DNA from 3 places in the Corticicoccus populi genome. Region 1 is predicted to be linked to each of the others. Evidence: riboswitches for the same ligand, from Rfam matches in the RefSeq annotation. Region 1 holds a riboswitch; each other region holds the start of a gene.
The links. Region 1 has a riboswitch for S-adenosylmethionine ahead of ACFSX4_RS08950 (glutathione ABC transporter substrate-binding protein). Riboswitches for the same ligand answer to the same signal wherever they lie in the genome.
Positions count from the first base shown of each region.

Region 2: linked by a shared signal. The riboswitch ahead of metK (methionine adenosyltransferase) and the one ahead of ACFSX4_RS08950 (glutathione ABC transporter substrate-binding protein) in region 1 are both predicted to bind S-adenosylmethionine.
Region 3: linked by a shared signal. The riboswitch ahead of ACFSX4_RS00150 (Na+/H+ antiporter NhaC family protein) and the one ahead of ACFSX4_RS08950 (glutathione ABC transporter substrate-binding protein) in region 1 are both predicted to bind S-adenosylmethionine.

Region 1 is NZ_JBHUOQ010000003.1:129,806-141,133, forward strand. It holds gene ACFSX4_RS08940 (ornithine cyclodeaminase family protein) at 1-258, opposite strand, end outside; gene ACFSX4_RS08945 (DUF3427 domain-containing protein) at 421-3,309, shown strand; SAM riboswitch class I at 3,450-3,546, shown strand; gene ACFSX4_RS08950 (glutathione ABC transporter substrate-binding protein) at 3,623-5,287, shown strand; gene ACFSX4_RS08955 (thioredoxin domain-containing protein) at 5,366-5,884, shown strand; gene ACFSX4_RS08960 (oligopeptide ABC transporter substrate-binding protein) at 5,936-7,753, opposite strand; gene ACFSX4_RS08965 (glutathione ABC transporter substrate-binding protein) at 8,016-9,695, shown strand; gene ACFSX4_RS08970 (ROK family protein) at 9,750-10,637, shown strand; gene ACFSX4_RS08975 (DUF819 family protein) at 10,691-11,328, opposite strand, start outside.
Region 2 is NZ_JBHUOQ010000001.1:92,396-103,723, forward strand. It holds gene ACFSX4_RS00600 (ABC transporter permease) at 1-437, opposite strand, end outside; gene ACFSX4_RS00605 (ABC transporter ATP-binding protein) at 464-1,345, opposite strand; gene ACFSX4_RS00610 (TetR/AcrR family transcriptional regulator) at 1,379-1,999, opposite strand; gene ACFSX4_RS00615 (hypothetical protein) at 2,224-2,391, shown strand; gene ACFSX4_RS00620 (hypothetical protein) at 2,388-2,954, shown strand; SAM riboswitch class I at 3,159-3,269, shown strand; gene metK (methionine adenosyltransferase) at 3,359-4,540, shown strand; gene ACFSX4_RS00630 (hypothetical protein) at 4,632-4,799, opposite strand; gene ACFSX4_RS00635 (nuclease-related domain-containing protein) at 4,997-5,911, shown strand; gene ACFSX4_RS00640 (FAD/NAD(P)-binding protein) at 6,007-7,425, shown strand; gene ACFSX4_RS00645 (hypothetical protein) at 7,689-8,006, opposite strand; gene ACFSX4_RS00650 (proline dehydrogenase family protein) at 8,254-9,243, opposite strand; gene ACFSX4_RS00655 (gamma carbonic anhydrase) at 9,338-9,844, opposite strand; gene ACFSX4_RS00660 (alpha/beta hydrolase) at 9,926-10,726, shown strand.
Region 3 is NZ_JBHUOQ010000001.1:7,041-18,368, forward strand. It holds gene ACFSX4_RS00140 (MFS transporter) at 1-1,105, opposite strand, end outside; gene ACFSX4_RS00145 (helix-turn-helix domain-containing protein) at 1,212-2,444, shown strand; gene ACFSX4_RS00150 (Na+/H+ antiporter NhaC family protein) at 2,472-3,764, opposite strand; SAM riboswitch class I at 3,833-3,931, opposite strand; gene ACFSX4_RS00155 (Maf family protein) at 3,980-4,552, opposite strand; gene ACFSX4_RS00160 (DUF4269 domain-containing protein) at 4,565-5,104, opposite strand; gene ACFSX4_RS00165 (DUF6176 family protein) at 5,321-5,674, shown strand; gene ACFSX4_RS00170 (aldo/keto reductase) at 5,700-6,530, opposite strand; gene ACFSX4_RS00175 (MFS transporter) at 6,583-7,740, opposite strand; gene ACFSX4_RS00180 (winged helix-turn-helix transcriptional regulator) at 8,074-8,400, shown strand; gene abc-f (ribosomal protection-like ABC-F family protein) at 8,502-9,998, opposite strand; gene queG (tRNA epoxyqueuosine(34) reductase QueG) at 10,285-11,328, shown strand, end outside.

The sequences.
Region 1 (11,328 bases):
AAGCAATATACTGCCCTGAGTTGTAGGAAGGTCTTTATTATTCGGGAAAATACTGACGGTTTTAATAATACTCACTTTTTGAGATAAGCTGATGCACGGCATATAGAGCATTGAGCTGTCATCTCCTGCGGGCAACACAGTTCGGATAGATTCAACAATCTGATCATTTCGATAGTCGTTCAGAATTGATTTAATATCTTTAATCGCGTGATGAATCTTGTATCTCTCTTCAATTTCTTTATCTGTAAGAGTAATCATAAACGTGTCCTTTCTTTAAAAGCGCTTTAATTTTATCATAGGGTTAATAGTGAAAAGTGTCAATTAACTGGAAACTAGTCTTTGAAGTGATGCGAGTTAATCGGTATAATTCAAACCAATACTAGTTTAGAAGTTTTGTGTTCTAAGTTGAGGAGGAAAAGTGTGGAGAATGTCAGAGATAATTTATTAAATGCATATGAACGAGGGTTTATTGATAGAAATACGAATAAGACTTCGCATTATCCGCCTGAGTTAATCATTAATAACCCAGAAGAGAATGTTCTATCACCAATGTTAGACGCGTTAGAATCATGTGAATCCTTCATGATTTCGGTTGCGTTTATTACAGAAGGCGGATTAGCATCACTTAAAACATCCTTATATGAACTTAATAAACGAGGTGTACGGGGACAGATTATCACCTCTACATATTTGAATTTTAATAAGCCAAAAGTGTTTAAAGAATTATTAAAAATTCCAAACATAGATGTAAAAATCACTGATAAAAATGGGTTTCATGGAAAAGGATATATCTTTGATAACAGTAAATATTCAACAATGTTTATCGGTAGCTCAAATTTAACCGATACGGCATTAAAGAAAAATTATGAATATAATTTAAAGCTCACTTCACTAGATAATGGGGAGGTAATTAGAAATTTCAAAGGCCAGTTTAATGAGCTTTGGGACGAGGCAGTTGTTTTAACTGAGGATTGGATTAGGAATTATGAAAGTATTTATAATGAATTAAATCATGATGACAAAGTACTTCAATTGCTTGAAGCAAGGAGTCCATATCGTTATGATGATTCAAATGTTAAGGAAGTTAAACCGAATTTGATGCAGGTGGAGGCTCTTGAGTCTTTGAAACACTTAAGGGCAACAGGGGCAGACAAGGGTTTAATTATCTCTGCAACTGGTACAGGAAAAACATTTTTATCTGCATTCGATGTGAAACAGTTTAAACCGCAGAGAGTGCTTTTTATTGCACATAGAGAACAGATTTTAGCTAAATCAATGGAAGATTACCGTGGGTTGTTAGGTGGTCCGATTGAAGATTACGGTATTTATAGTGGTTCCAGAAAAAACAGAGAGGCAAAATATTTATTTGCAACGATTCAGACTTTATCTAAAGAAGCACATTTAAAGGCATTTGATGCTAAACATTTTGACTATATTATTATTGATGAAGCACATAGAAGTGGGGCAAATTCTTACTTTTCAATTTTAAATTATTTTGAGCCAGAATTTTTGCTGGGTATGACAGCCACACCAGAACGTACGGATGATGCAGATATATTTGGATTATTTGATTACAACATTGCTTATGAAATTAGACTTCAAAAAGCATTAGAAGCAGAAATATTATCTCCGTTTCATTATTTTGGAGTGACTGATTATGAATATAATGGTGAGGTAATTAGTGACGATAGCCCATTTGAGTCACTGGTACTTGATGAACGGATAGAACACATTTCAGAAAAACTAGGATACTACTCTCATGCAGGTGATAAGGTGAGAGGACTTATGTTTGTTTCAAATAGAAAAGAAGCAAGCGTAATAGAAAATTCATTGAATAAACTTGGATATAAAACCAAATCTTTAACAGGAATGCATTCGCAGGAAGAACGCCAAAATGCGGTTAAAGATCTAGAAGGGAATCGATTGGATTACCTGATAACAGTCGATATATTTAATGAAGGTGTCGATATTCCTTCAGTCAATCAAGTGGTGATGTTACGTCAAACAGAGTCCAGTATTATATTCGTTCAACAACTGGGCCGAGGATTACGTAAGCATGAGGGTAAAGAGTTTTTGACGGTTATTGATTTTATTGGTAATTATAAGAACAATTATTTGATTCCAGTGGCTCTGACGGGAGATAAATCTTTTAACAAAGATAAGATGAGGAAAGATATGATTGGTCGTAATATGATCAGTGGTGTATCAACAATCAACTTTGAAAAAGTGGCAAAAGAGAAAATATACAAAGCGATATCAGTAGCGAAAGTGGACTCTATAGCTAACTTGAAAAAGATATATTATTACGTTAAAAATAAGCTTGGTCACATTCCTTCATTAGTAGACTTAAGTCAAGATGCTGATGCAATCAATCCTTTAGTGATACTAAATAAATTTAACCACTATGTAGAATTTCTAGAAAAAATTAAAGAACCGACTGAAATTTTAACGACTACACAACATAAAATTTTAACTTTTCTTTCTAAAGAGATTGTTGATGGAAAAAGGATAACAGAAGTAAAGCTCATTCAAAATTTACTGAAAGAACCTGTGAATAAAGGTGATTTTCAACGTAGAATGCGTGAAGATGGTTATCATATGAACGACCAAACTTTAAATTCTATACTTAGAATGCTGACACTTGATTTTTATACTGAACAAAATCAGAAGAAATATGGTATTCCACTCATTAATATTGAAAATAATATAATATCACTCTCAGACGAATTTCGGGATTCACTAGAAGGTGTTAAGTATGCCTCACAAGTACAAGATATTTTAGAGGTGGCTGAAATCAATTCTTATGAATATGACCAAAAGTACCCGTTAACTTTAAATGAAAAATATGGACGAAAAGATGTATGTCGTCTATTGAATTGGGATAATGATGAAACAAGTACGATGTATGGTTATAAGCAAAAGCATGGCACACTGCCTATTTTCATTACATATCATAAAAGTGATGAAATAGAGGCCTCGATTAGCTATGAAGATAAATTTTTGGATACACACATACTCCAATGGTTTACGAGAAGTAATCGAACAAAGGAATCCCCAGAAATAAAGAATATATTAATGGCACATAAAGAACATGATCTACCAATATATATTTTTGTAAAAAGAGATGATGATGAGGGTAAAGGATTTTATTATTTAGGTAATGCAAAAATAGATGAAGAATCAGTTGAACAAACTAAGATGAATGGAACCGAGAAAAAACATAATGTAGTGAAAATGAATCTAATGATGACTCATCCATTGGAGCAAAACTTATATCGTTTTTTTGAGGAAGGACATGTTGAGGTTTGAAAATGAATAAGTATGCTTTTCATGGAATAACATTTTTATGGAGGGCTGTTGCGTAAGTATTTAAATACGATAAAGTGTAAAATTCTCATTGACTTACAATGAGTCAGGTCTTATCATATAACTCATAAACTTAATATTGCATCTTATCCAGAGAGGTGGAGGGACTGGCCCTTTGAAGCCTCGGCAGCAGACGTTTGTACTGTGCCAATTCCAGAGCGTTTTGCTTAAAGATAAGAGGGGTTATAGATTGGTCTCTTCTTAAAATTTAAGAAGGGGCTTTTATTATGCAATAAATTAAATGGAGGTTTGAATGATGAAAAGGAAATGGTTTGTAAGTTACATAATGCTCCTTGTTGTCTTCGTATTGTCAGCGTGTACCAGCGATTCCAATGTTGATGAAGTGACAGAAGAGGACGGGGATGCAGGGAATGATTTAGTGATTGCAGTGTCTTCGGATATTGTTTCTCTTGATCCCCACGGCAGTAATGATTCAGTGTCTGCACAGGTGAGGGAAAATATATATGAAAAACTGGTTGCCCAGGATATTGACGGGGAACTTGTACCGGGGCTTGCTGAAGAATGGACGCAGGTAGAGGACACGGTATGGAATTTCAAACTTCGTGAAGGTACAACATTCCACAATGGTTCTGCATTTACAGGTGAGGATGTAAAGGCAACGCTTGAAAGGGTAACAGATCCTGCGGTTGCTTCCCAGTCTGCATTTTTGTTTGAAATGATTGAGGATATTGAAGTTTTGGATAATGAAGTGAACATCACGACAGAATATCCATTCGCGCCGCTTCCAAACCACCTGTCCCACAACACAGGTGCGATTATCAGCAAGGAAATCATTGATGAAGATTACCAGTATGCTTTAGATGAAGCGGGTGTGGATTTAACTGCGGATGAATATTATGAACTGCGTGAATCCGGCGGTGAAGAGTATGAAGAGGTGTCGGAGCAGATTTCAGAATATACCGGTACGGTACTTGGTGACAATGCCGACGGTACGAATCATCTTGTACTCGAATCCCGTACGAGCGGTGATGAAGTGGTTGGGTCAAAGTTTGAAGACTTCCAAGGCGGGGACAGAGAATTTGATACAGTGACATTCAGAGTGATTCCTGAATCCGGCTCAAGAATCGCAGAACTTCAGGCCGGTGGTGCACAGGTCGTGAAGGATGTGGATTCGAGCACAGCGGTAACGATTGAAGGCACTGAGGGTGCTGAACTGCTTGAGACAGAGTCTACACGTATTGAATATTTAGGCTTTAATACTGAAAAAACACCGTTTGATGATGTGAAAGTGCGTCAGGCTGTTGCTCATGCGATTGATAAAGAAGCAATTGTCAGCGGTGTGTATGATGATATGGGTAAAGTTGCTGAAAACTCAGTGCCTGAAGTGATCTGGGGATATGATGAAAGTGTGGCGGGTCTGGAATATGATGTAGACCGTGCCCGTGAACTTTTAAGTGAGACAGATGTTGCTGACGGGTTCTCTACAACATTATGGGTTAATGAAGACCAGCAGAGAATTGATATGGCTGTCTATATTCAGGAAAGTCTGCAGCAAATCGGCATTAATGTTTCAATTGAGCAATTTGAATACGGCGCATTTTTAGAAACACTCGGTAACGGAAATCATGACATGTTCCTGCTCGGCTGGACAACGGTGACGGGGGATGCAGATAATTCACTTTATGCATTATTCCATACAGATTATATGGGTGCAGGAGGGAACCGCTCATTCTACTCTAATCCTGAAGTCGATGCACTGCTTGATGCCGGACGTGAATCAACAGATGATAATGAACGTCTTGATGCATACAGCGAAGTAGAGCAGTTATTAATTGACGAAGCACCGACAGTTCCGGTGATTAATACGAATTTTGCAGCGGGTGTGGATACAACGCAGGTTGAAGGAATTGAACTTGATGCGATCGGCAGTATCCGTTTTGACAATGTAGTGTTCAAATAATAATTGATAAGCAGTTGGCATGAGACTGAACCGAAGTTAAGATATAATGAAGTTAGTAATGAAATGGGAGATGATAATATGACAGAAGAAGTTAAGCACTTGGTTTTGGGTTCGTCTGAAGCAGAAGTGGAGATTGAATCGTATATTAATTTAGGCTGCCCATACTGTACTGCATATATTAATGCAGTCGATGATTTATTTCAGAGATATATTGACGACGGGAAAGTCAGACATGTGATTAAGCATTTCGACAAGACACGTTCCGGCTTGTTAAAAGGAACTGTCGCAAATGCATACCTTGATGTGGGTGAGCCGGAAGCAGCTTATGAGAACATTAAAACACTCTTAAACACCCGGGAAGACTGGACGCAGAGTTTTCATCACACGCTTGAAAAAGCAGCAGGGGAACTCGGCCTTCATGAACAGCATGAAGCAGGTGCCCGCTCTGTTGAGATTTTAAATGAGACAAAAGAACGGGATATTAAAGTCGTTCCTACAGTATTTGTGAACGGCAGAAGAGTTGATTTTGATGGTAATTATGAAGAAGATGCGCTTGTCAGAAGTTTTAAGGAAATTATTGATGCAGCATTGATATAAACAGTTACAGGCCCGGATGCTTTAATTAAAAGCATCCGGGCCTGTTTTTTATTACTCTTCAGGTTCCGGCGTTTCTTCGAACCCTACGCGGTAGATTTCAAAATCTTCTTCATAAAATTCATTGTCTGACCAGTTCATCACGTTTGTGCTGACTGGTTTTAAAACAGTGCTGTACATTAAAGGTACAATCGGAATATCTTCAACCATCAGCTCCTGCCACTCTTTATAGGTGTCAATTCTGTGCTGTGTGTCAAGAGATGCTGCTGAGTTGCCTTCTTCCAAAAGACGGGTGTTTTCTTCGGACTCATAACGTGAGAAATTATGGTAAGCATCCACACCGTAAGTATCGGATGGATCTACATTTTGACCAACACCGAATCCTGCACTGAATATATCCACTTCAGGTTCATCATACTGTACCATCGAATAGAAAGATGTCGGTTCATGGAGTCTTCCGTGAAGAAGCTGCACATTTAAGCCGATGTTTCTCCACTCCTGAATATAATAATTATTGAGCGGTTCTGCTGTGTCGCCGCCGGACATCGCTGCATAGTTAATTTCAAGCGGTTCACCATCAGGTGTTTCGCGGAAGCCGTCACCGTCAACATCTTCATAGCCGGCCTCATCTAAAATTCGGTTCGCTTCATCAGGATCGTACTCCGGTACATCGAGATCCTCATGATGCCAGCCTTCTCTTGCCGGTGTGATTGGAGAAGTGGCCTGCCATCTGAGGCCGTTATAGAAGCGTTCACCGACAGCATCAAGATTTAATGCATGCCACATGGCACGCCTCAGGTTAACGTCACCCATCTTGTAGTTTTCGGGTTCATAAATGACTCTGTTTTCTTCTGTATCCCACTCGCCCATTTTAAAGCCGATATAGGAATATCCGGAATCGATAGAGCCGATCCATTCCACATTTTCAATATCCGCTAAGTCAGGATACTGATCGGAAGGGAATCCGAGCGCAACATCGACTTCGCCTGATTCAACCGCATGTCCGATAGTAGATGTATCGATGAATCGAAGGTCAATGCCGTCAAGCTGTGGTTCACCGCGCCAGTAGTCTTCATTTTTACTGAAGATAACGTGTTCGCCCGGGATGATTTCATCGAGCTTATACGGACCAAAGCCGATCACATCTTCTAAAGACTGGGATGCTTCTGGGATTTCTTCTACAGGAACGTCTTCATAATGGTGTTCAGGGAAGGCATACTGCCAAAGACCGCCTGCAGTAAATGACGGTGCAATTTCTTCGTAAGTAAACACTGCAGTGTAATCATCAATGACTTCGATACCTGAAATTTCATCACTGTCACCTGCACGGTATTCTTCAAATCCTTCAAGCAGGGTAAATCCGTCGGTCATGCCGTTCACCCCTTCATAATCCGGAGAGCCGATGACTTCATAGGATGCAATATAGTCATTGATGGTTAAAGGTTCGCCGTCATGCCAGTTGATGCCTTCTTTAATTGTGAATGTCACTGTCCGGGCATCTTCATCAATTTCAAATTCCATAGCTCCGTCATTTGTATACTGATATTCCTCATCATAAGTCAGCAGCGGTTCAAAGAAGAAACGCATCAGTTCAAATTCATCACTGCTGGCAGAGTGGGTCGGGCTTAGTACAGGTATAAAACTTTCATTCCTGACATAACCGATTCTGAGTGTCCCTTCACCCGTCGGTTCCCCCTGGTTTGAGACAGTCGGTTCAAAGTCGGTATAACTGTATGTATCATCACTGTCGGCAGCATTTTCAGTCTCTGTATCATCATCTTCTGATGAAGTGTTTTCATTACTGCCGCATGCCGAAAGAAACATGATACCGGTTAATAATGAAATAAATAAATACAAATTTACTTTACTCATACTTTATCCCCCTTTTTAAATTTCTTTTTTATTAATTTGAATAAATATTTATATGTTATAACCTCTATTTAAATATATGTATAAAAACCTTTTAATAAAGGATTCTTTATATTATTATTGGTTATAACCAATTTAATTATTACATTTTTCAATATGCAATGTAAAGGCTTGCAGATAAAAACGACGGATTATTTAAATTAATCGGAAAATTACATAGTTTTTATGTTAAAATATTTCATATATGAAAAGGGGAGGAAAAAGAATGAAGAAATTTCATTTAAGGACGTTTATGCTGGCGTTCGGCGTATTGTTTTTGGCAGCATGTACTGATGATTCAAATGTCGACAGTGATACTGAAGGGGGAGCAGACAGCGGTGAAGGCGGCACCGGTGATGTGAGAATTGCGATGCAGGAAGATGTAGTATCACTGGATCCACACGGCAGTAATGATTCAGCTTCTGCACAGGTACGTATGAATATTTATGAGTCACTGGTATCGATTGATGCGAATATGGAACAGGTCCCGGGGCTTGCTGAAGAGTGGGAGGCAGTTGAAGAAGATGTATGGAACTTTAAACTGCGTGAAGGCACAACATTCCACAGCGGAGAAGAGTTTACAGGGGAAGATGTTAAAGCGACATTTGAACGTGTAAATGACGAAGCGGTTGCTTCAGAAGTAGCATTTTTATTTGAAATGATTGAAGAGGTTGAAGTAGTGGGAGACTATGAAGTCAACCTGCATACTGAATATCCGTTTGCACCGCTGCCGAGTCACCTCGCGCACAACACTGGCGGTATTATCAGTAAAGAATTAATTGACCGCGATTATCAGGCTGCTTTGGATGAAGCAGGTGTAGATATGACTGCTGATGAGTACTATGATTTACGTGCTGAGGGCGGTGCGGAGTATGATGAAGTAAAAGACCAGATTTCAGAGCATATCGGGACAGTTATCGGTCCTGAAGCAGACGGCACAAACCATGCTGAACTGACTTCAAGAACACCGGGTGAAGAAACTGTACTAACTAAATTTGAAGACTTCCAGGCAGGCGAAAGAAATTTCGAAGAATTAACATTTGTTGTTATTCCTGAAACAGGTGCCCGTCTTGCAGAACTTGAAACAGGCGGGGTGGATGTTGCACGGAATGTGGATGCTTCAAGTGCAGACCGTGTCGCAAACGGTGAGAATACTGAGCTTCTTGAACAGGAGTCACTGCGTCTCGATTACTTAGGATTTAATGTAGAAAAAGAACCATTCAATGACCCTAAAGTCAGACAGGCGATTTCTTATGCGATTGACAGAGATGCTATTGTTGAAGGTGTATATGAGGGCATGGGCTTAGCGGCAACACACCCGATTCCGCCGGATGTATGGGGATATGATGATTCACTTGAAGGACAGGTGTTTGATTTAGACCGTGCGAAAGAACTGCTCAGTGAAACTGACGTTGCGGATGGTTTCAGTACAACGTTATGGGTACGTGACGACCAGATGATTGTCGATACTGCGATTTACATTCAGGAAAGTCTTGCTGAACTGAATATCAATGTTGAAATCGAGCAGTATGAGTGGGGTACATTCCTTGAGCGTACTGCACAGGGAGACCAGGATATGTTCATGCTCGGCTGGACGACTGTGACAGCTGATCCGGATTACGGATTATATGCATTATTCCATTCAAACAGTTTTGGTGAAACGGGTAACCGTTCATTCTATGCGAATGAAGAACTTGATGCATTACTGGATCAGGGACGTACTGAATCTGATGAGGATGCAAGAGCGGAAGCATACAGCAGAGCTCAGGAAATTCTTATAGAAGAAGCACCGGCAGCGTATACTGTACATTCAAACTTTGCAATTGGTGTCAATACTTCTGAAGTTCAGGGTGTTGAACTTGATGCAATCGGTGATGTAAGGCTTGAAAATGTAACTTTTGAATAAATTTTCATAAAAACGGGGAGAAATCCCTGTTTTTTTATTGGGAGAGTTGATGGAATGAAGTATTCAATCGGCGTTGATATCGGCGGCACAAAAGTACTTTCTGCATTGATGGATGATACAGATAAGGTACATGAAACTGTGGAAATCCCATCAGATATCAAAACGGAGGAGACACTGTTTCAATCTGTGACTTCATCTGTAAATATGCTGTTAGAAAAAAGTGGAAAGATTTCCGGGGAAATCGCAGGAATCGGTGTGGGTGTTCCTGGCTTTGTCGATACGGATAAAGGCGTTGCAGTTTATCAGAGTAACATTCCCTGGGAGAATTTTAATGTGTCGGAAAGATTGTCGGAAGTGTTTAAGGTATCTGAAATTAAAGTGGATAATGATGTCGCAATGGCTGGGTACCATGCATTTAAAACAGTCGGAAATCCAGGTGAAACCGTCATATACATTACTGTCAGTACCGGCATGGCGTGTGCTGTGATTCATGACGGTATCCGTCTTTCCGGGCATGGTTTTTCCGGGGAACTCGGCCATGTCATTGTTGAATGGGACGGTGAACACAGAAGACTCGAGCATATTGTATCCGGTACGGGAATCGGCAGACTCGGCCGTGAAATTTATGGTGACGATACATTAAAAGCAGAGGATGTGTTCAAAAAATATGACAACGGTGACCCGGAAGCATTGAAAATAATAGAAACGACGGCAGAATTATTCGCAAAAAATATATACACATTGATTGCTTTAATGGACCCCCATAAAATAGTTTTCGGGGGTAGTGTGATGGTATATCAACCGGCCTATCTGGAGATGATTAAGGAAAAGATGACGCCATTTATGCTTCAGGGGCATATGCATATTCTTGATAATATGACTGTAACTGAAGGCGAAGGGATTCAAGGGGCGGCAGGTGCTGCGATGAGTATCTTTAAATAAAAAAACGGAAGTGCTGAAATTCAGCACTTCCGTTTTTTGAACTTGATTTTCCTCTACATCATACTTAAAAATAATGAGTGCAGGCCGACGCCGATATAGTTTCCGATAATATAGCCGAGAGTACCGACAATCAGTATCGGGCCGACAAGTTTGACCCAGCCGCGTGAAATTGCCATTGCGGCCGCGGTAGTCGGTCCGCCGATATTTGCATTACTCGTCAAAATAATTTCTTCGAGACTGAATTTGAAAAGTTTTCCGAAGGTAAAGGAAATAATCATATTGATTAACACAATCACTGCTGCGAAGAAGAATATCAAAGGTGCATTTTGAATAATCAGTACGACTGACGCCGGAACACCGATGACCACAAAGAAAATGTAGATTAAAAATGTACCGATTTCCTGTGCGCCGTTGATGTTATCAAAGTATTTAGGGAACATGGTTACAAGGAGCAGTGTCAGAGTGGTTAACATCAAATAATTATCGCCGATAATGCCCCGTAGAATAGTCAGGAAGACATTTGCATCATCCGGTATGATTTCCGCAAAAAAATCCGACAGGGTAAACGAAGCGGCAACAATTGCAAATGAAGTACCGACAGCCATTGCAATATCACTAAGAGAAACATCTTTACGCTTCCAGTAGGATGCAGCCTGATTCGTGTCGGAACCAGTGTTCTGCTCAATTTCAT
Region 2 (11,328 bases), on a different contig from region 1:
GCAGCAAGTATGATATTGATTAATGTTACTTCCAGTAACACTGCAAGTGAATTCGCCTGACGTCCGACTTGAAATGAACGGACGAGTTCAGTTAAACCGAGATCTTCTTCTTTTCGTGTATGACTGACCACATGAAGGGCAGAGATAATCATTGCCACAACACCGCAGAAGAGAAGCATTTCATGAGTGTACATTGCACCGACTGTATATTCAGCAGCAGAATCCACGGGTGTCGGTCCGACCATAGCGGTCATTGCGGGGTTCTGCATCGTCTCATACATCCCAGTCAGCCCTTGTCCTTTTGCTATCTCTTCAAAAGCAGGAACAAAGACAGCAGAAAACAGTCCCAGTCCGGTAATCCAGAATATTATCTTTTTCCAGTCACGCTTTAAATACTGGAGAAACAGTGTGCCTGAGCGTGCAAAGTTTTCTTTCAAAATACTCGCATCCTTTCCAGATGAAACTATCCTTTATAATGACGCATGAACAAGTCTTCAAGTGTCGGCGGTGCAGATTCAAAAGTAGTAACACCCAGTTTACTCACTTCAGACAGAATATGATTTAAATGTTCAGGTTCTGCAGAAAATACCGCATGGTTATCTTTTAAATGAAAATCAAATACCCCTTTAACATCTTTTAATTTTGATACATCATTCTCTGTTTGAATCGTAATAGTGGAGCGGCTTAGATGTCTTAATTCATCAAGTGTTCCTGATTCAACGATTTCACCCTGCCTGATAATGACAACTCTGTCTGCCAGACGCTCGACTTCGCTTAATATGTGGGATGAGAGAATAATGGACTTTCCTTCTGATTTTAACCGTTCCACTTCCTCTTGAAATATCGATTCCATGAGCGGGTCAAGTCCTGATGTCGGCTCATCGAAAATATATAAATCAGAATTCACAGAGAGAGATGCAATCAGCCCGACTTTTTGGCGGTTTCCTTTCGAATAGCCTTTTGCTTTTTTTCTTGGATCGAGTTCAAAGCGTTCAATCAGACGGTCGCGCTTTTCTTTACTGCCGCTGCCGTGAAGTTTAATGAATAAGTCAATAATCTCACCGCCGGATAAATTACCCCATAAGGCAACATCCCCCGGAACATAGGAAATCCGCTTATGAATTTCAAGGCTGTCTTTCCACACATCTTTACCGAATATTTGTGCGTCTCCGCCGTTCTTTTTTATAATACCGAGTAAAATTCTGATTGTTGTTGATTTTCCGGAACCGTTGGGACCGATAAAACCGACCACCTCACCGGGATAAACTGAAAAGGTGACATCACTTAACGCCTGGAATTTACCGAACTTTTTTTGTAAGCCTTCAATTTTAACCATTTCGTTCATCATAATGACTTCCTTTCAAATAATATGAGTGTTTTATTTATAAAAACTGTACTTTAATATTTCTGCGTATTCCTGCCAATCGTTTAAAAGGGCACCTCCGAAATCAGTAACAGATTCAAAAGATTCTATCTGCGGCATATATTTATCAGCAAAACCGAACATCGTCCATGTTAAAATTTCGATTGCTTTTTGAACATCAATCTCTTTTTTAAACAATGAATAATCAATATCATCGTACAGGCTGTTTAAACCGCGGATATAAGTATCATTGATTTTGTCATTAATTATATTTTTGACCTCGGCTGATTCTTCACTTATAGAATTGGTCAGAAAATCAAAGGCATAGGGAAACTGTTTTTGAGTTTTTAATTTCTCTACACCGATATTTTCAAGACGTTTAAACAAATCAGGCTCTGACTTGTCAATTTGATTGTAAAACTGCTCAACAACTTCGATACTGTAATCAAGCAGGAAAATGTACAATCCTTTTTTACTGCCGAAATAATTGAACAATGAGCCTTTTGAAATATTGGCTGCTTTTGTAATAACGTTGGTTGATGCAGATTCATAACCATTTTCACTGAATTCTTTTAGTGACACATTAATAATTTCAGTTTTTTTATTATCATCTACTTTATTAAAATTTTTATACATTTCAATCATCCTCACTTCTTTGACCACTATGGTCAACTTCATTATAGTTCTAGTGACCGGTGTGGTCAAGTGATTTTCTAAAACTGCTGGAAATACTTGATTATATGAAAAATTTATTATACGAATGTCTCATTTATTAGGATGGCTTCAATCTGCGTCCTTTATTTAGAATGTAAAATGTTATATAATAAATTTACTATTTAAATGGAAAGGAGATGCCGCCAATGGCTACATCTACAATCACCAGAAAGATTACGATCAATGAATATGAAGCTAGGCAAATTGCAGAAAGTGAAGCGTACGCTGTGAAAAAATCATCTGTAAAAATGGCAACTTCAAAACAACGAAAAACGTTAATTGATTCAATCAGAAGGGGTAAGCATAATAAGTGAATCTGATTATAGAATCTCTCGAAGCATTAATACAGGATGGTCTGACTAAAGAAGAGTTTCACACTTTAGTTGAAAATTTTAAATGTGATTTTAATGAAGATGTTGAGTATTTTTTATTGGAAAAAGCTTATAGCAGTTGTGTTGCGAGTCAGTCCAGAACTTTTTTAGTGAGAGACGAGGAGAAGTTGAATGAGATATTAGGATATTTTACGTTATCCCACAAAACAATTTCTTTTAATAGTGAAGTCTCTGCAAATGAGAGGAAAAAACTTACCGGTTCAAAACAAAGTGATGGGTTGTCAGGAATATTAATTGCTCAACTCGGTAAGAATACCAATGCAAGTGTTAACATCAAAGGGATGCTCTTATTAAATGAAGCAGAGAATTTATGTAATCAAATTTTCGAGACGATAGCTTTAAGAGTAGTAATACTTGAACATGATGATGTGGAAGAATTACATCGTTTCTACGGGGAGAATCATTATAAAATCCTGGATAAAGCTTCTGATAAGAATAATCATCTGTTTCTTAGGTATAAAAGGCTAGATAGAAATTTAAATTAAGGTATCCTGTCATAACAACAAAGGACGACAGAGAATTCAGTGATTCAAATAGCTTTCTCGAAAATTAATGACTTTTACTTTAAGAACAGCGACTATACAAATAAAATCTAGTAAACTGCTAGGATTAAATAATATGAATCATGAAAACCACATGCTTGGTCTTGATTTGGTTTTGTGAATCTAGTATATTATTAAATAAGTTATCTCTTATCAAGAGTCGGTGGAGGGAACATACCCTATGAAGCCCAGCAACCTCTTTATTAGTTTTTGTGAAGAAAGGTGCTAAAGGATGCAGAGTATTCTGAGCGATAAGGGGAAGAGCGGAGCCTTTTCTCTTTTTGATGAGAAAAGGTTTTATTTTTGTCGTTAGGAGATAGCTAATATACTTTTAAAGGAGCTTATTTATGGCAGAGCGCAATTTATTTACTTCCGAGTCAGTGACGGAGGGACATCCAGATAAGATTGCCGATCAAATATCTGATGCAATTTTAGATGAAATTATTGAAGGAGATGCACATGCAAGAGTTGCCTGTGAAACGGTAGTGAATACGGGTCTCGCATTAATCGTGGGTGAGATTAGTACAAAAACGTATGTGGATATTCCTAAAATCGTAAGAAAGACAGTTGAAGATATTGGCTATGTTGATGCAAAGTACGGTTATGACTATAAAACAATGTCTGTATTAACAGGTATCGATGAACAGTCACAGGATATTGCACAAGGTGTGAACAATGCGATTGAAACGAGAAGTACGGAAGATGTGTCTACAGGTGCCGGCGACCAGGGCTTAATGTTCGGCTTCGCTTGTGATGAAACAGAGGAATTAATGCCGCTTCCAATCTCTTTATCCCATAAATTATCAAAGCGTTTAACGGAAGCAAGAAAAACAGGGCTGCTTGATTACCTGCGCCCGGATGGTAAAACACAGGTGACGGTTGAATATGATGAAAATAATGTTGTGAAACGAATTGATACGATTGTCATTTCTACACAGCATCATGAAGATATTTCACCGGAACAGATTTATGATGATCTTCTTGAGTATGTGATTCGTTATGTTGTCCCTGAGGAACTGCTTGATGAAGATACAAAATACTTCATCAACCCGACAGGGCGCTTTGTTATCGGCGGACCACAGGGTGATGCAGGGCTGACAGGCCGTAAAATTATCGTAGATACTTACGGTGGTTATGCGCGTCACGGCGGCGGTGCATTCAGTGGTAAGGATCCGACAAAGGTCGACCGTTCTGCAGCATATGCAGCACGCTATATCGCTAAAAATATTGTGGCAAGTAAAATCGCATCAAAATGTGAAATCCAGCTGGCATATGCCATCGGCGTGTCACAGCCTGTATCGATTTCAGTAGATACTTTCGGGACTTCAAAATATAGTGAAGCTCAAATCGTTGAGGCCATCCGTGAGCTGTTCAACTTATCACCGGACGGAATCATTGAGATGCTTGATTTAAGAAGACCGATTTATAAAAACACCGCAAGCTACGGCCATTTTGGACGTGAAGATTTGAATCTTCCATGGGAAGCGGTGGATCAGGTGGATGCACTTATCGGTTCACTTTCCAAATAAAAAAACCCGGATGCTTTTTGCAGCCCCCTGAAACGAGAAATAAATCTCACTTCAGGGGACTGCAGAACTCCGGTTTTTTCAGTTCAACAGGTTAATCTTCGTCTTCATTATCATCCATATCATCGTGATTCTCATGATCTTCCATGTCATTGTCGTCCATATCACTGTCATCCATGTCATCTGAATCGTCATTGCCGCATGCACCGAGAACAAGAACGGAGAGTAATCCGCCTGTAAGTAAATATTTTTTAAGTTTCACAGTAAAGCCTCCTTGTATCCTTTAAAAGGATATTATTGAATGGAATGTATTGATCCTCATTTTAAAAATGATTGAGTAATTATACCCATTTAGTTAAAGATAAAACATAAACTTAAGATGGAGACTTGTTTTTAATCGTTTCAAATCCGTTCTTTTGATATAATAAATTAAGCAATTCGAGGAAAAGGAGAATAAATATGAATATGAATACAGATATTTTTACAGAGCCGATATTTATCATTGTTGCTGCTGTACTTTTAATTATTTTGATTTGGTTCTTAGTCTATTTCTTCAAACACCGTAAAGAAGTGAACACACTTCAGGAATCATATGATAAAGAAAAGAAGGAACTGGTTGAAAATTACGAGTCACAGCATGAAGAAGAGCGTCTTGGTTATAAAAAAGAAATTTCCACGCTGAATGAAAAATATTATAACGATACTACGCTGCTCGATAACAAATTATCCAGCCTTCAGCAGTTCACTGTCGATAAAGGTGAATATTTAACGGATCTCGCACTGATTCAGCTGAAAGACAGACTGGTACGTGATGAGAAAATCCGTGAGTCTGATATGCATATTCTTTCAAATGTATATATACCGAGCCGCAACTACACGAATACACGTAAAATTGACCATCTTGTGTTAACAAGAACAGGCATTTATTTACTGGATTCCAAGTATTGGAGAGGCCATATTCTTCATGGTGTTAATGAAACGAACTTTGAAGAGCTTCCTTATATAGAATCATTCTTTGACTTGTTGAACTTAGATAAAAAGCAGGAGCAGACACTTATTTTTGATAAAGACACAGATGATAAAGTAGCTGTGAATCATTATAATGAAGTGATTGAAGAAACAAAAGTATCTTCAGAAAAACTGCGTAATATTTTAAAACTGCAGTATGAAATTGTACCGATTATCTATTTTAATCCGAAGGATAACGGCAACTACTCTATATCAAATTATTCGGATGACCAGGGTGTTAAAGTGCTGGTCGGCACTGAAGAGCTGGATGCATTCTTCATGAAATATGTATTCCACGGCCGTTTCCAATATACGGTTAAAGATCTGGATGAAATCGCAGATGCGATTCTCAGCCTGAACCCGTGATGAATTATTTTTGTATATACTGATAAAAGTCCTATAATCTAATTATAGGGCTTTTATTTATGAATGATAAATTGACATGACAACAGGAGGAAACGATGGATAGAACAAAACGGATTGCTGTAGTCGGCGGCGGAATTTCAGGTGTATCTATATTAAACAGACTTGTGAACCATACGCCGGGCAGACGATATAAAATAGATATTTATGACAGCAGGGAAAGTATGGGACACGGACAGCCTTTTAGAGAAGACAGTGAACATCTGCTCATCAATGTGCCATTTGATGGCATGTCATTAAGTGATGATGATGAAGATTTTAAAAAGTGGATGACAGAAAAAGGCTGCCGGCCGGTTCAACATCCGCCGAGGGCTTTATTCGGTGAATATGTAGAAGATTTTCTGAATGATTTGTTAAAACATGAAAATGTGCAGCCGGTATACGCCTATGTTACGAATGTTTTAATTGAAAAGGATGGGTATCTCGTCCAGACAGAGACTGAAGAAAGATACTATGATGCAGTGTTTTTGGCAGTGGGACAGATGGATTACAATGACCCGTATCAGTTGAAGGGGAAGAAGCGGTATATTCATAATCCGTACCCCGTTAATGAAAAACTGCATCAGTTAAAAGGGAAAATCGGTATTGTCGGTACCGGTTTGACCGCCATTGACTGTATCAGGCATTTAATTCATGAAGAAGGTGCGTCAGAGCTGTATGTTTTCTCAAGAAGCGGTGAACTGCCTTCAGTGAGAGGGATGGAATGTCAGATCCAGCTCAAGTATTTTACAGCAGAAAATATAAAAAAAGAATTACACCGCGGACTTGTACCGCTTCAACATATGATTGATTTATTTAAAAAGGAATTATCCGAGCATCAGATTAACACTTCACTCTTCGACAGACAGACGGGAGATGCGCATCAGGATTTGAGTTTTGATCTGGAACATGCAGATGAAGTCGGGAAGCTCCAGTACTTAATTATTGAAGCGAATCCGGTGATGACAGAAGGATTCCATTATTTATCACGATCTGATAAAAAGGTGTTTATGGAGAAATATCATCCGCTGATTGATGAAAATCATTCGCCGATGCCGGACAGTTCCGCAGAGGAAATCATTTCATGGATTGAAGACGGTATGTTAAAAATGTTTAATGATATGGAAGATGTTGATTATGACGGCGGGTTTACTGTGTCGGCAGGTGGTCAAAAGGTAGAAACAGATGTGTTAATCAATGCGACTGGACCACTTTGGAAGGTAGAGGAAGATGACAGTCCGCTGCTTAAAAATATGCTCGAAAATTATATAGTTGAAAGTGCTGATTTCGGAGGTATTATTGTTGATCAGACACGTCGCGTCATCAGTCCGAGATACGGCACAATGAATCGTTTTTACGCACTTGGGGCACTGAGTGTAAATGTTGATTATCTGTCGGCGTCAGTTAATATTTTAAATGATTATTCGAAAATGCTTGTAGAAGATTTTTATAAAAGGGAAGAAGGCTTTGACGAATAGGATAGCTGTTTTCTAAACGTCACCGTCTTTTGGAATGTGTCTATATTAGGGGCATGTTCGCGCATGCTGCATGTTTCACTTACAAGTACAAAGAAATCTTTGTTTATTAGTTATTTAGGTTTTTGGATACATTCTATATAAAAATCATAACCCCATTCTTCGCTTTGAATGGGGTTATGATTTGTGTTTTACTGTTAGAATAAAGGATGAATGACGAATACTTTTGGAATATAGTGGTAAGAGTAATCTAAAATAAGGTTCTACTATTTAATTTGGTGATAAAAGAAGAACCATCCAATAGTTATAACTAATCCCAAAATCAATAGTATGATTAAAGTGATTACTGATACAATTGAAGAAAATCTTTCAAACTTTATTTTTGGCATTAAAATGAAAACCAAGAAACTAATGAAACAAATTAATAGCAGTACCCACAATCCGTATCCTATAAAATCAGGTACATAAATTTGGGCGTCTCTTGCATTCCCATTTCTTCTCATTAAATAAACTGTGAATACAAAGAAAAATAGTGAGCTTATTATACCTATAATATTTATTTTTAAATTTTGTTCTTCTCCCATTATAAGTACACCTCAATCCTCAATTGGACATAAACTTTATATTTCCAATATACACTGGTTTATTCTGGATTACAAAGTGCTGTGACAGTCGCCCAATATATCTTGACCCCAAAAAAGTTGTCTTTTTAGATTAATTGAAAGTACCGGTTGATTAATAGCGAAAAAACGGCAAGGTGCCCGAATGAGTTTCAACCGGTTATTTAACAAATCAAAAAACTGACAGCCTGGCTGTCAGTTTCTTTAATATCTATTTTCTTTTAAATAATTTAACAATAGTAAATAGTGATAAGATTCCGGCAGTACCGAATGCTGCAGGTTTAAACGCAGGGTGTTTAGTGACTGATTTTACAATCAGGTTGATATTCTGCGGTCTTTCTGCGAGACGTCTCATGAAGTATGCGTACCAGTCCATGCCAAACGGAAGATAAACGACCATTTTATACCCGCGTTTTACAAGGTTTTTCTGATAGTCTTTTCTAAAACCGTAAAGCATCTGGAACTCGAAGCGGTCATGGTCAATATCATTTTGTTCGATGAAATCAATGATTTCTTCAATGATATGGTGGTCATGTGTCGCAATGGATGTATAACCTGTACCCTCAGTTAAGTGGCTTTTAATTAGCTCCAAATATGCTTTGTCAATATCAGCCTTATCCTGATGTGCAGCATCTGCGCTCTCTTTATATGCACCTTTTACAATACGAAGACGGGTATCTTTGTATTTAAGGATATCATCTGGAGAGTTTAACAGATAGGCTTGAATGACAGTTCCGACATTGTCGTACTTTTCAAGCATAGCATCCAGTATACGGAGTGTGTCCGGATACAAATTATAAGATTCCATATCAATGTTCACGAAGATATCAAGCTTATTAGCAACTGCAATAATTTCGTCGATGTTATTCAGACAGAAGTCATAGTCAATCTGTAAGCCGATCTGGGACAGCTTCACTGAAGCATGTGAATCGACACCGAATTCATGGATGGCATTAATCATTGCGATGATTTTTCCTTTTTCCTGAATCGCATCCTCTTTATCAGTGATGAATTCACCCAGGTTATCAAAAACAACACTCATCTCCTGATCATTAATGTCTTTAATACGTTCGATTGTGTCATCGATACTGACTCCGCCCACCACTTTGTTGGCTCCGAATTTTAATCCCATTTTCTTAGTGGAATTATTGAGAAATTGATTCTCTGATAAATGAATAAAAATATCACGTAATAACGGCATACTAAACCTCCTAAAAAGTCAAAAAAAATAAAAGTTTCTAACAACCCATATTCTACTACCATACTTAATAATATAACAACAAACTTTTTGTGAACTATTCCACTTTATAGTGCGGAATGTGATTAACATATGTGTTATTTATGCGAATCATTTCCTTTTTGTCTTCCTCAGTCAGTTCTCTGACGACCCGCGCCGGACGTCCGAATGCCATAGAATCTGCAGGGATTTCAGTTCCCGGCGTGACCAGGCTGCCGGCTCCGATAAATGCATTTTCTCCGATTACGGCACCGTCGAGGACAGTGGAATCCATTCCGATTAATGCATTATCTCTAATCGTGCAGCTGTGAAGTGTCACCTTGTGTCCGACAGTGACATTATCGCCGATAATAAGCGGCATATCCGTTGATTCATGAAGTACAGATAAATCCTGAACATTAGAGTTCCTGCCGATTTTAATCGGTGCAATGTCGCCTCTCAGCACACTGCCAAACCATACTGAAGCATTTTCGGCGATTTCAACATCACCGATAACTGTTGCATTTGGTGCAATAAAAGCACTCTTGTGAATTTGCGGCGTTGAACCATTATAATCCAGTATCATTTTTCATTATCCTTTCATAAATTAGACTGTTATACTGATTGTATCACAGAGATAATCATTTGTATGGATAGGAGTAGCAAAATGTGGAAATGGGAAACTGATCGAGAGGCAAAAGGTGTCATTCTTGTCATTCATGACATGATGGAACACCATGAATATTATACAGAATTAATCTCAAAATTAAGAAGACAGGGCTATCATGTCATCACCGGAGATCTGCCGGGCCACGGCCAGACAACGAGGGTTCATAAAGGACATATTTCTGATTTTTATCAGTATGTTGACAGAGTCAGTGAGTGGTATGAAATCAGCAGGGAGTATAACCTCCCTATATTTGTCATGGGGCAGGGTCTTGGCGGATTAATTGCACTGGAAGCGTCACGACAAGATCATATCGAAGTTGACGGTCTCGTACTGTTGAACCCGCTTCTGTCATTTAAGCAGTCATTCATGAACCGTAAAAATACTTTAAAAACCAGTGTCAGAACAACAAGTGATGAAACAAGATTTAATCCGGGGATTCAGATGAAGTACTTTACAGAGGATGATAAGTTCCTTGAGAAATACGTGAATGATGAACTGCTGGTTAGAAAGGTAAGTTACCACTGGTATAAGACAGTCATCAATCAGATGAAGACAACAACTGAGTATCTGGATGAATTCCCGGATGTTCCGATTCTTGCCATGTTCAGCAGGAAAGATGAAATTATTGAGCCGTTTATATCCAGTAAGTATGTGAAGCAGATTCCGACAAGCGAGCTCCGCGTTTTAATGATGGATGATGTAGAGCACAGCATGTTCCAAAGAGAAGACACAGCACTTCAAATGTATTATCTGGAAAGATTTTTTGATGAACAGCTGTTTAAAGTCGGCGTGATTTAAACCGGTCTGGATTTATTTAGCCGTTCGCTGTGTAAATTTCAAAATGAAATAAAAGCTTCCGGGACGTGAGTTTTCGTCCCGGAAGCTTTTATTTTAAAATACATTTAGTTATGGGTTGTTTTTTGATTGAAATCCGTGAATATACTTAATACCAATAGCAGGTGCAAATTCCAGAAGTGAGATAAATATTGGTGCAGGAAGTAATGTCACCACAGCAGGGGGACGGTATTTTTCTTTCTTAAAAATATGTGAACAGTGTGAGACCAATCACTGCTCGAATTAATAGAGTATATTCAAACTTATTTTTCCTTTTGGAACGTACAGTAAAATTATGAGTAATCTCTATCTTTAAGACGGACTAATTCAATCAATAATATGATGAAACTGATAATGATAAGAAAGAGAAGTACCCAATTTGGGATGATTGAAACTTCGCGTAAGGCTGTATTAAAGACACCCAGATCTTGGTTCCAGCCTAAACTGGTATCACTGCCTGTTAAGTTAGTACTGTAAATCGCAGCAGAAAGTGATTGAAAACAGTAGATGGCAGTAAACACAAATAATACTGAAATGTATATAATAATCTGTTTGATATTTGACAA
Region 3 (11,328 bases), on a different contig from region 1:
ATACACGTCCTTTTATTTTTTGTGGGACAACGAGCTGTATGAATATACTGGATGGAATATTTGCAAACTGCATACCGACTGCCAGAGAAAATCCCATGATACTGATATAAATAAAATGAGTGACTAAATCCGATGATATATAAATAGGAAGCGGGTAAAGTATCGTCACGAGTGATAATCCAATAAGAGAATACTTTTGAAAAGTTAAAGGACTTTCTATCCTTTTTAGTCTCCCAAGTATCAAACCGCCTGTGAGCATTCCGATTCCGAGTACAGCATTGGCATAACCGACCATCTGTGAAGAGAACCCAAGCTCTGAAATCATCATCTTTTCAGGGAAAATGGACATCGAAGCACCGAATAAGTTGATAAAGGCGGATAAAATAAACATTCGTTTAATCACCGGCGTCCGAATAATAAATTTCATACCCTGACTGATATCTGATTTAAATTTTGAAAAAGTACCGGCTGTTTCTAATGAATTATGTACATCGGAATAATCATCCGGATTATGATAAAGACCGAATTTTAAAAAGAAATCAAGTATGGCGGATAACATGAACAAAACGAAAAACAGCAGGATAATTTGATTGAATGAAAGCAAACCGTATAGAACTCCGCCAAGAATGGGACCCCCTATAACTGCGGTTGACATAATGGCTGAAACGTATCCGGACACTTTTTGTATTCTTGATTTATGAAATAATTCGGTCATGGCAGTCTGAAAGGCATTTGAGACAAAAGGCTCGATTAATGATGTGAGGAAAGTTGTAATATATATTGCTGTTAGACTGATACCGTAAAAATAACTGTAAACAAACAATCCCAGAATAACACAGGTATACAGCAGCTCACCTCGAATGACAATATTTCTTTTATTTCCAAGGTCACTCAGCATCCCGGAGAAGGGCAGTAACAGTAAAGATACAGAGATAGCAATCGCCATATTAATTGAAAAATAAAATGCTGAACCTGTCTCGAATAATATAAAGTATGATACCGCAAATAAATACACATGATCTCCGATACTTAAAAGCACTCTGCTGAATACATAAATTATGAAATTAATTCTTTCCTGAAACGGTATTGTTTTGTCTAAAATCATTGAATCACACCTTTGTTTAATTAAATTAAACTTATTGTAAGCTTACTAAACTTGAAAGTCAAATGATAGTTTAATATAATTAAACATAATAGAATGGAGTGAGTATATGACTCTGGGTAAACGAATTAAAGAAAGCAGAAAAAAACAAGGGATGACATTGGTTGATTTAGCAGGGGATCACATTACGAAAGGGATGCTCAGCCTGATTGAAAATGATAAGTCCAAGCCGTCCATGGAAACATTGGATTATATTTCTGAAAAACTGGGTGTTTCTATCGGTTATTTGACACAATCGGGGGATGAGGAGTGGACGAAAAAGATACTTGATAATGAAGTGTTTATGGATATGTTTAACTTCCCGGGGGACTTTATTGAAAAAAATATCCTGACTGACTTTGAGAAAATCGCCGACTCTCAGAAAGGGATGGAAGTGTATCAAATTTTAAGGATCTATTATCGTTATAGAAGAATGCCGGCTGAAGCGGAGGCAATGTCAAAGAAAATTGGCGGTTTTTATAATGAGAAAGGCCTGAATCATCTGGCTCTTGCTGATAAACTGAATGATGTATCTTCCATGCTGTACAGTAAAGAATACTATAGTGCGTATCAATGGCTGATTGATCTTGAAGAGGAGGTTGAAACGCTTAAAGAATATGATTCCAGAACCGAAGAGTATTATTTATATATACGTTCTTTGTTTGCGGTTAATTTTGATATTGAGGACTTTATACAGTGTGCAGAGAAATTAATGGATTTATCTTTTAAAAAGGAGAGATTTGGCTACTATGCATCCATCAACAGTGATTTAAGCAGATATTATGGTTTAACAGGGGATGTTGAGAAGTATGAATACTATCAAGAGCGTGTTAAAAAGTATTTAGAATTCAACCCACACAGTAACAGTGTGACTGAAATGTATACACCAGAACAGCCGGTACAGCTGTATTATGTATTAGTGGATGAACCTAAGAAGCATGTAAGTAATTTAGAGGGATATATAAAAAGAGTGTCTTTAATCAATGACCAACGGACCACGGTGTTTTTTAGAGAGTATTCATATATTTTTGATTTGGAAATTGCCTATCATAAAGGATATTATCAAAAAGTAGTAGATACTTATGAGCCAAAAAGATATCATCGTCCGTTGGCACAGCACCCCATTGACCGGGTGCTGATGGCTATTCGTTCAGCAGTTTATCCAATGAGTCTTTTTTCATTAGGAAGAAAAGAAGAGGCGAGGGCAGCATTTAATGAGATTGAAGAGACAATCAGTGATATTAAAGATATTTTTTTCACGAAAGAATTTTACATGATTAAAGACATTATATTTAAAAAGTGATCAGGAGATTCCTGATCACTTTTGTTATTATGAATATTTTCTTGGAAAGCCTGCCCAGATTGCAATGGCACCGGCAATGAGAAGTAGTGCCGGATAGATGGAGTAAGGCATGACTTCGATTGGGGATATGGTTGATGCAAAGCCTGCTGCGGCAAGCATTTGTCCGCCGTAAGGTATAATCCCTTGAAAACCTGCTGCGAAAATATCAAGAATACTGGCAGATTTACGCCGGTCAACACCGTATTCATCCGCAATATCTTTTGCGAGAGGTCCCGTCATAATAATTGAAATAGTATTATTGGCTGTTCCGATATCCGTCACACTGACGAGACCGGCAATACCGAATTCAGCACCTTTTTTAGTGCGTATTTTACTTCTGATTAAATTTAACATGTAATCAATACCGCCGTAGTGTCTGATGAGACCAATCATGCCTCCGATTAAAATCGCAATAATTGATATGGTCTGCATACTCTCAATACCGTCACCGGCAGCTGTGATAAAACCTATACCGTCAAATGCACCTGTTGAAAAACCTAAAACCCCTGCGATGATAATACCGCTGATGAGCACAATGATGACATCGACCCCGAAGAGTGCAATGACGATAACAGCAAAATACGGAAGAATTTCAATCAATTGATAGTCAAACTGGCCGGTTGAAGTAATCGATGCATTCATTGTCATGAAATATAAAATCACTGTTGTAATGACTGCACTCGGGAGAATGATGAGGACATTCACTCTGAATTTATCAATCATTCTAACTTCTTGCGACCGGGTGGCAACAATTGTCGTATCTGATATAAAAGAGAGGTTGTCGCCGAACATCGCCCCGCCGATGACTGTTGCGACAGCGAGGGGCAGCGCAATATCAGTCTGATTGGCAAGTTCAATCGCAATCGGTACAATAGCAACAACAGTTCCGGTACTTGTACCCATCGCAAATGAAACGAAGCAGCATATAATAAACAAACCGCTTAAGAGCAGGTGGACAGGCAGAAGTGTCAGTCCGAGATTGACTGTGGATTCTACTGCTCCCATTGCACCCGCCACTTCCGAGAAGGCACCGGCAAGGATAAAGATAATCACCATCAGGATAATATTATTTTGGGAAGCACCGCTTAAATAGGCTTTGAATTTTTCTTCAAAAGGTTCTTTGAAATGAATAAAGAATGCAACAATGGATGCTATGATGACAGCAACGGGAATCGGCATAGATGTAAAATCACCGGTAATAATCCCTGTGCCGACGAACAGCAGTATAAAAACGACTAAAGGAAGGAGTGCAGTCCCTCCTTGATTTTTTTCTTGTTTCATATAGTTTCTCCTCGTCTGAAAAATAAAAATACCTCTTCATTTCCAAAGAACACATGAAGAGGTTAAAAATCTCATCTGTTTGAGGTGTACTCAATGGAATTAGCACAGTGCGTATGCCTGTTGCTGAGGCTTCACAGGGCCGTTCCCTCTGCCTCTCTGGATAAGAAAAGGATTATTGAATTATTATTAAAGAATACAGACTGAAAAACAGGTTGTCAATCATTTAAAATGATGGATTCATCCCAGTTCTTTAAAGCATGGTACACTTCAGCGGCCGGCAGCCCGACAATTGTACAGTAATCACCGTTAATTTTCTTAACAAACCTGGCACCTGTGGATTGTATACCGTAGCCGCCTGCTTTATCATAAGGTTCATTTGTATGGATATAATTTAAAATATCATCATTATCCAGTTCATAAAAATAAACGTCTGTTGTACTTAATATCTGCTTCGACTTTACTTTTGATTTTAATACTACTGCAGTGTGTACCTGATGGTGACGTCCGCTGAGAGCAGTCATCATCCGACAGGCATCATCAACATCTTCCGGCTTTTCAAAAATTTCATTGTCACAGGAAACAATTGTGTCTGCTGTGATTACAATTTCATCATCATACACAGGCGTCATATCTGCTTTCAACTGTGCAAGCTTTGTTACTTTTTTTACAGGATTATGTTCTGTTATTTTAGATTCATCGGCCGTCTGTGTTCTTAAAGTAAAAGTTATACCGATTTGATTGAGCAGCGCCTGTCTTCTGGGTGATGATGAAGCGAGCACAATATTCATGGAAAATCACTCCTAAATGTCAGTTATAATATTACGGGATATGCCGTATTCAATAAGTCTGCTGTAAGGGTCATCAGTATGAAGACCGAGAACAGAAACAAATGCCGCTTCTGTACTGTACCCTTTCTTTTTTAAATCCAGCACCTTTTCTTTCATCCCGGGATCAGCTTTAAGCAGATAATATTCAATAATCATATGCAGATAAGCATTCTGCATTTCAACAGGGATCTTTTGAACAAAAATTTCAATAATGAAGTGCCCATATTCAAAATGAGCGACTGTGTATGCTTCGCCTGAGCGGGTGCCGTCATATATTTTGAAATTACGGCACGATTGATATCTTTCGAGTGCCTTTTTTACACTCTGGATATCTGAACCGCCGATAATAATATCAAGATCTGAAGTGTCTGTAATTAAATCAATGGGGTAGGTGCCACAGAGCACCGGACTGTATTCTTTTAAATGATTGAAGATATTTAATTGATTCAGGCAGTGCCAGGCATTGATCTGTTCCGGGCTCCCGTTCTTTAAATAATCTATGTTAAAAAACATACGGCCTCCTTAATAGTCAGCATACATTGCTTACTCATTATTTAAACATAAATTGTTTATAAATACTGTAAGGAGATAATGATTTTATGTAAACGCTTGTCTTTATTTAAAAAATAGATATAATGAGTATCGATATAGTTATTATAATAGAAGAAATCTGTCAATTTAAAAATATTAGTATTTAAGTTGAAGCTGTTTTGAATGAGGGGGATAATGATGAAAGTCGAGTTATCTAAATTCAGGGTTAAAGAAGGAAAAAGTAAAAGGGTCGATGAATGGATTAAGTACATGCACGAAAACATGGACGACATTCTTTTAAATCTTGAGGGTGAGAAAATGTATGTGGAAACCATTTTCCGCGAAGCATTTAATGATGTTGAATATTTGTACTGGTACAGTGTCCAGGATGATAATCCATCAGATTCAGAAGATATAAATATTGATGAAAAACATCTTCGATTTTTTGAGGAGTGTATTGATAAAAGGTTCCGGCCTGAAGATATGAAGGCTGAAATTGTGATGATTCCAAATAGAATCCGTTGTGTCATGAATTATGATGATGAAAAATAAGGCGCCTCTGCGCCTTATTTTTTTGTTAAAAGTTAAAATCATCAGGGTCCGGACCGCTTCTTTCATTATTATTGAGCGAATCCAGAGCAATAATATCCTCAGGACTTAGTTCAAAATCAAATACATCCAAATTTAATTTCATTCTGTCCGGTGTCATTGATTTAGGGATGGTCACAATTCCCTGCTGTATATTCCATTTTATGATTACCTGTGCTGCTGTTTTGTTATATTTCTCTGAAATTTTGTTGATAACGTCATTATTGAGCAGTGCACCATTCATAAACGGTGACCAGGATTCTATTTGAATATCATTAATTTCACAGTATGCTATGACTTCTTTTTGTGTGAGGCGCGGGTGAAGTTCAATTTGATTAACTGCGGGCTTAACACTGCTGATACTATCCAGTTTCTCAAGATGATTTAAATTGAAATTGCTGACACCGATTGCTTTGACTTTATCTTTTTTATATAATGCCTCGAGTGCTTTCCAAGATTCAGTATACTTATCTTTTCCCGGCCAGTGAATTAAATACAAATCCAGGTAGTCCAGATTTAATTTTTCAAGACTGGCTTCAAATGCTTGAATCGTTTCATCAAATGATAAATCATCATTCCATACTTTGGTGGTGATAAATAATTCATCTCTTGTAACCAGTCCTTCGTTAACTGCCCGGTTAATACCCGCACCGACACTTTGCTCATTACCGTAAATCTGTGCGGTATCTATACTCCGATATCCAGTCTGGATGGCTGTATACACAGCATCAGACAACGCTTCACTATCCTCTACCCGGAATGTTCCATAACCAATGACAGGCATTTTGACACCGTTGTTTAATTTTATAGTCTGTTTCATATTCATATACTCCTTTAATTATATTGTTTTTATTAAATTATTTTCAGCATTATTATGCTTCAACAGTTGAATATCTATTTTCTAAAGCGGCACTCCATAACGATAACAAAACTGCTCCAAAGACCATCAGTGCACCAACCCATGGTGTGTGAATTACACCGATGGAATCAACAACGAGTCCGCCGACAGATGAACCAATCGCAATACCGACATTAAACGCAGCAATGTTCAGTGCAGATGATACGGCTACTGCAGATGGAACGTGTCTTTCAGCAAGAATGACGACATATGTCTGCAGGCCGGGGACATTCATAAACATAAACAATCCTAAGAAAATGAGTGTTGCGAGTCCGACAAATGGTACCGGTGCAGTAAACGTTAAAATAATCAGGATGACTGCCTGAATCATAAACATTTTGGATAATGCCTGAATTGGATTTTTGTTGGCTGCTTTACCGCCGATGGTGTTACCGACCGCAACCGCAACCCCGTAAACCAGTAAAATAAAACTGACAGCACCCGGGGTATATCCCATCACATCTTCTAATAATGGTGAGAGGTAGGTATAGGCAACAAATGTGCCGCCGTATCCTAATGCAGTAATTAAGAATGAGAGCATTAACGGTCCGTTCGATAATATTTTCAAATTGTCCTTCAATGTTGAAGGTGGTGCCTGCTTTAAGTCTTTTGGTATAAGAAACGCACTTGCGATTATCGCAATGACACCTAAAAGAGCAACCGACCAGAATGTGGCCCTCCAGCCGAATGCCTGTCCGATGAATGTACCGAGCGGGACACCGGTGACTGTCGCTACAGTCAGTCCTGTAAACATCATTGCAATGGCACTGGCCCGTTTATGTGCGGGCACCAGGTCCGCAGCAATTGTCGCACCGATTGAGAAAAATACGCCGTGGGAGAATGCTGTGATAAAGCGTGCAGTCAGTAGCAACTCAAAACTATGTGATAATGCCGCAACTGAATTACCGATAATAAAGACAACCATGAGTATTATAAGAAGTGTCTTTCTGTTAATACGATTAGTCAAAGCTGTGAGTACAGGTGCACCAATCGCTACACCGACCGCATAACCCGAGATTAGTAAGCCTGCTAATGTGATTGAAATATTTAAATCATCCGCAAGTGAAGACAATAAGCCGACCGGTACGAATTCTGTTGTTCCAATACCGAATGCACTGACAGCGAGTGCCATCAAAGCAAGATTCCCGCTTTTTGTTTTGTTTGAATTTATTTTTTTAGAATTCAATCATGAATCCTCCTTTATCTACTTTTGATCATTAGTGACAGTAACCAAAGTCCGGCGCCGGACAATATCTTTGCTGACTGTTAATATTATTAACCGGGTCGGATAAAAAAGGAAGTACGCACTTTCAAGTGCTGTAGGTACTTTCAAGTGCCTGTGCTGAAAAGATTGCTTTAATATGAACATGTGATATTATAGTTCCATCATTCTAAACGTGAAAAGTCTGTATTTTAAAATGAGTCAGGGACGAATACATCCCTGTAGATTAAGGAGAAAAACAATATGGCATATAATATACCGGTAGAAGCCACATTAGATGTGATTGGCGGGAAATGGAAAGTGGTCATTCTTTGTCACTTGATTAAAGGTGAGAAACGGACGAATGAGTTCAAAAAATTGATGCCCCGTATTACTCAGAAGATGTTGACACAACAGTTAAGGGAACTTGAAGCGGACGGGGTGGTCAAAAGAAAAGTTTTTGAACAGGTTCCTCCAAAAGTTATTTATTCCTTAACAGATTACGGCTGGTCTTTAAAACCGATTTTAGATAATATGTGCAGCTGGGGAGAATCGCATATAGAAATAAATGGGGAAGAAGTCGTCAGCTGATTGGTTTACTGAGACAATCATCCGTAAATTTTTTTAGGAATTAAAAAAGCTTCCAGGGAAATAAATTTATTTCCCTGGAAGCTTGAATCCGTTTATACACCTTACTTTTGCAGCTGCTTTTTTCTTTTTATCAGTTCATCAAATTCTTTTTCGAGCGCCGGGGTCGGGGATATGGATAATCTGCCGACGACCTCGCTGATTTTATTTTCAATAATCATCAGTGAGTCTGTCTCCGCATCACGTTCTGTCACTGTAATCTCTTCTTTCAATCGGGCTGCTTTGATTCGGAAGGACCGGTCAGTGACCGTTTCCCTGAACCGCTTATCATGTGAGACGAGTACTATCGTTCCGGGATAGGCGGTCAGCATCTCTTCAAATGCTTCAACGGTATTAATGTCGAGAAAATCAGTCGGCTCATCTAAAAGAAGTACCTGATGATCTGCGGTCAGCAGTTTAATCAGCTGTACTTTCACACGCTCTCCGCCGCTTGTCACGTTGACTGTCTTATAGACATCATCTCTTTTTATATTGAGCCTTGCAAGCATGGTTCTAACAGCTGTCTCACTATACCGGGAAGTATTCATGATATTTTCGATAATACTCAAAGTTGTATCCAGGGATTCGAGTTTTTGATAAAAGTATCCAATTTTTAAAGAAGTATCTTTGTGCTTTTCATATAGTCGGCTGAGAAAAGTCGTCTTACCGCTGCCGTTCGGCCCGGTAATACTGACTTTATCCCCGGCAGTGATATAAAATGAAATATCTTTCAGAATCGTTCTGCTGCCGGCGGAAAGTGTCTCGTTTTCCATTCGGAGTATTGTTTTTTTACCGAGAGACTGCACTTGTTCATTATGAAAACGGACCGCTTTCTCTTCAAACGGCTTTTCTTTTTCCTCCAATTGATTTAAACGGGATTCTATGCCTTTACTTACCTTATGAAGCCGCTGCTGCATTTTGTTGAAATAAGGTGTTTCCTTTGTGATATATTTGCCTTTTGCTTTATCATACACTCGGTTCGCCCGGTCAGCTTGCCGGCTTTTGTTCTCAACTGCTTCCTCTAGGTGTGCCTTTTCCTGCCGGTATTTTTTATACTCACTCTGTTGTTGTTTTAAGTGATTTGCTTTAATTTCTTTATACTTTGTATAGTTGCCCGGGTAAATATTCAGCGTTTTATCTTCTACCGCCCAGATTTCATCGACAGTTTTATCCAGGAAGTCACGGTCGTGGGAAACAATAATCATTGCTGCATTGATTCCGGTCAGCTGCTGGTAGAGCCAATTAGTATTATTTTCATCCAGGTGAGTAGTCGGTTCATCCAAAAGAATGACGCCTGCCGGTCTCTTGAATGCTTCTTTAAGATAAAGTTTAGTGGTCTCTCCGCCACTTTTTTCAAGTCCTGTATCCTTCAGCTGAGGAATTAGTGTAATGATGTCATCAGTTGCACCGGAATGGGATTTAATATAATGGAGCAGTGTAGACTTACCACTGCCGTTCGGACCGATGAGACCGATGGTTCTGCCGTTTTCAATATTAATATCGGGGACATTTATCAGCGTCTCACCGTTAATTTCGAGTAATGTGTTTTTAATTTGGAACATAAAAAAACCTCCTTGATTTACTGACAAATCAGGAGACAGAAAAAGACACCGATATGGTATAATATAGTGCATTATACACCAGTTGAATTGAAAGGTTTCAATTGCAGGGCTTTAATCTGATTATCCTGATTCGACATAAAATTGTGCATGTTAAACAAGCATCGTTATGTCATGAGAAAAAGAATAATCTTAAATCATCGTCCTGCAGTTCACCTCTTTAATATTTAATAACCTAACTATAGACTATAAATGAAAATATTTCAAATGTATGGAGGGAGGAATTTTTTTGGACCGTCATGAGTTTAAGCAGAAAGTCATTGATTTTGCGCATACAATCGGCATTGATGAGATTGGTTTTACACATGCTGAACCTTTTTATGAGTTTAAGGAGAAACTCATTGATTATTATAAAAAAGGGTATGCCTCCGGCTTTGAAACAGGCACAGTTGAGGAGCGTACAGAACCAAAACGAAGCCTGGAAAGTGCAGAGAGCATTATTTCAATCGCGGTCGGCTATCCGAATAAACTGCCGGATGCACCGAAGAGCAGAAGAGGAGAACGAAGAGGGATGTTCGCCCGGTCATCGTGGGGGGTGGATTATCATACACTTTTGAGGAGGCGTCTCACGGCACTTGAGGATTTTATTAAAGAACAGGCACCGGAAGTTGAATGTAAATCGATGGTGGATACCGGTGTATTGAGCGACAGAGAAGTCGCGAGGCGGAGCGGCCTCGGCTTTACCGGTAAAAACGGTTTTATCATTAATCCAAATCTCGGCACATGGTCCTACCTTGGGGAGATGCTGGTCAGTTTCCCGTTTCCGCCGGACGAAGAATTAATTGATTCATGCGGAGACTGTAACATATGTGTGGACCGCTGTCCGACAGGGGCGCTGATTGGTGACGGACAGTTAAATTCCCAGAAATGTATTTCATTTTTAACTCAGACAAAAGGATATTTAAAAGATGAATACCGCTCTAAGATCGGCAACCGTCTATACGGCTGTGATACCTGCCAGCAGGTATGCCCGAGAAATAAAGGTATTAATACTACACATGACGACATCGTACTTGAGCCTGAAATTTTAAAGCCTGAGTTAACCGGTCTCCTTGAAATATCCAATAAAGAGTTTAAGGAGACATACGGACACCTTGCCGGTGTCTGGAGAGGGAAAAAGCCCATTCAGAGAAATGCCATCATTGCGCTTGCACACTTTAAGGAAATATCCGCAGTCGACACATTAAAACGCGTGGCGGAAAATGATCCGAGACCGATGATTAAAGGGACTGCCTACTGGGCGATCGGTCGGATTCTCGGCAGCGGGGCGCTT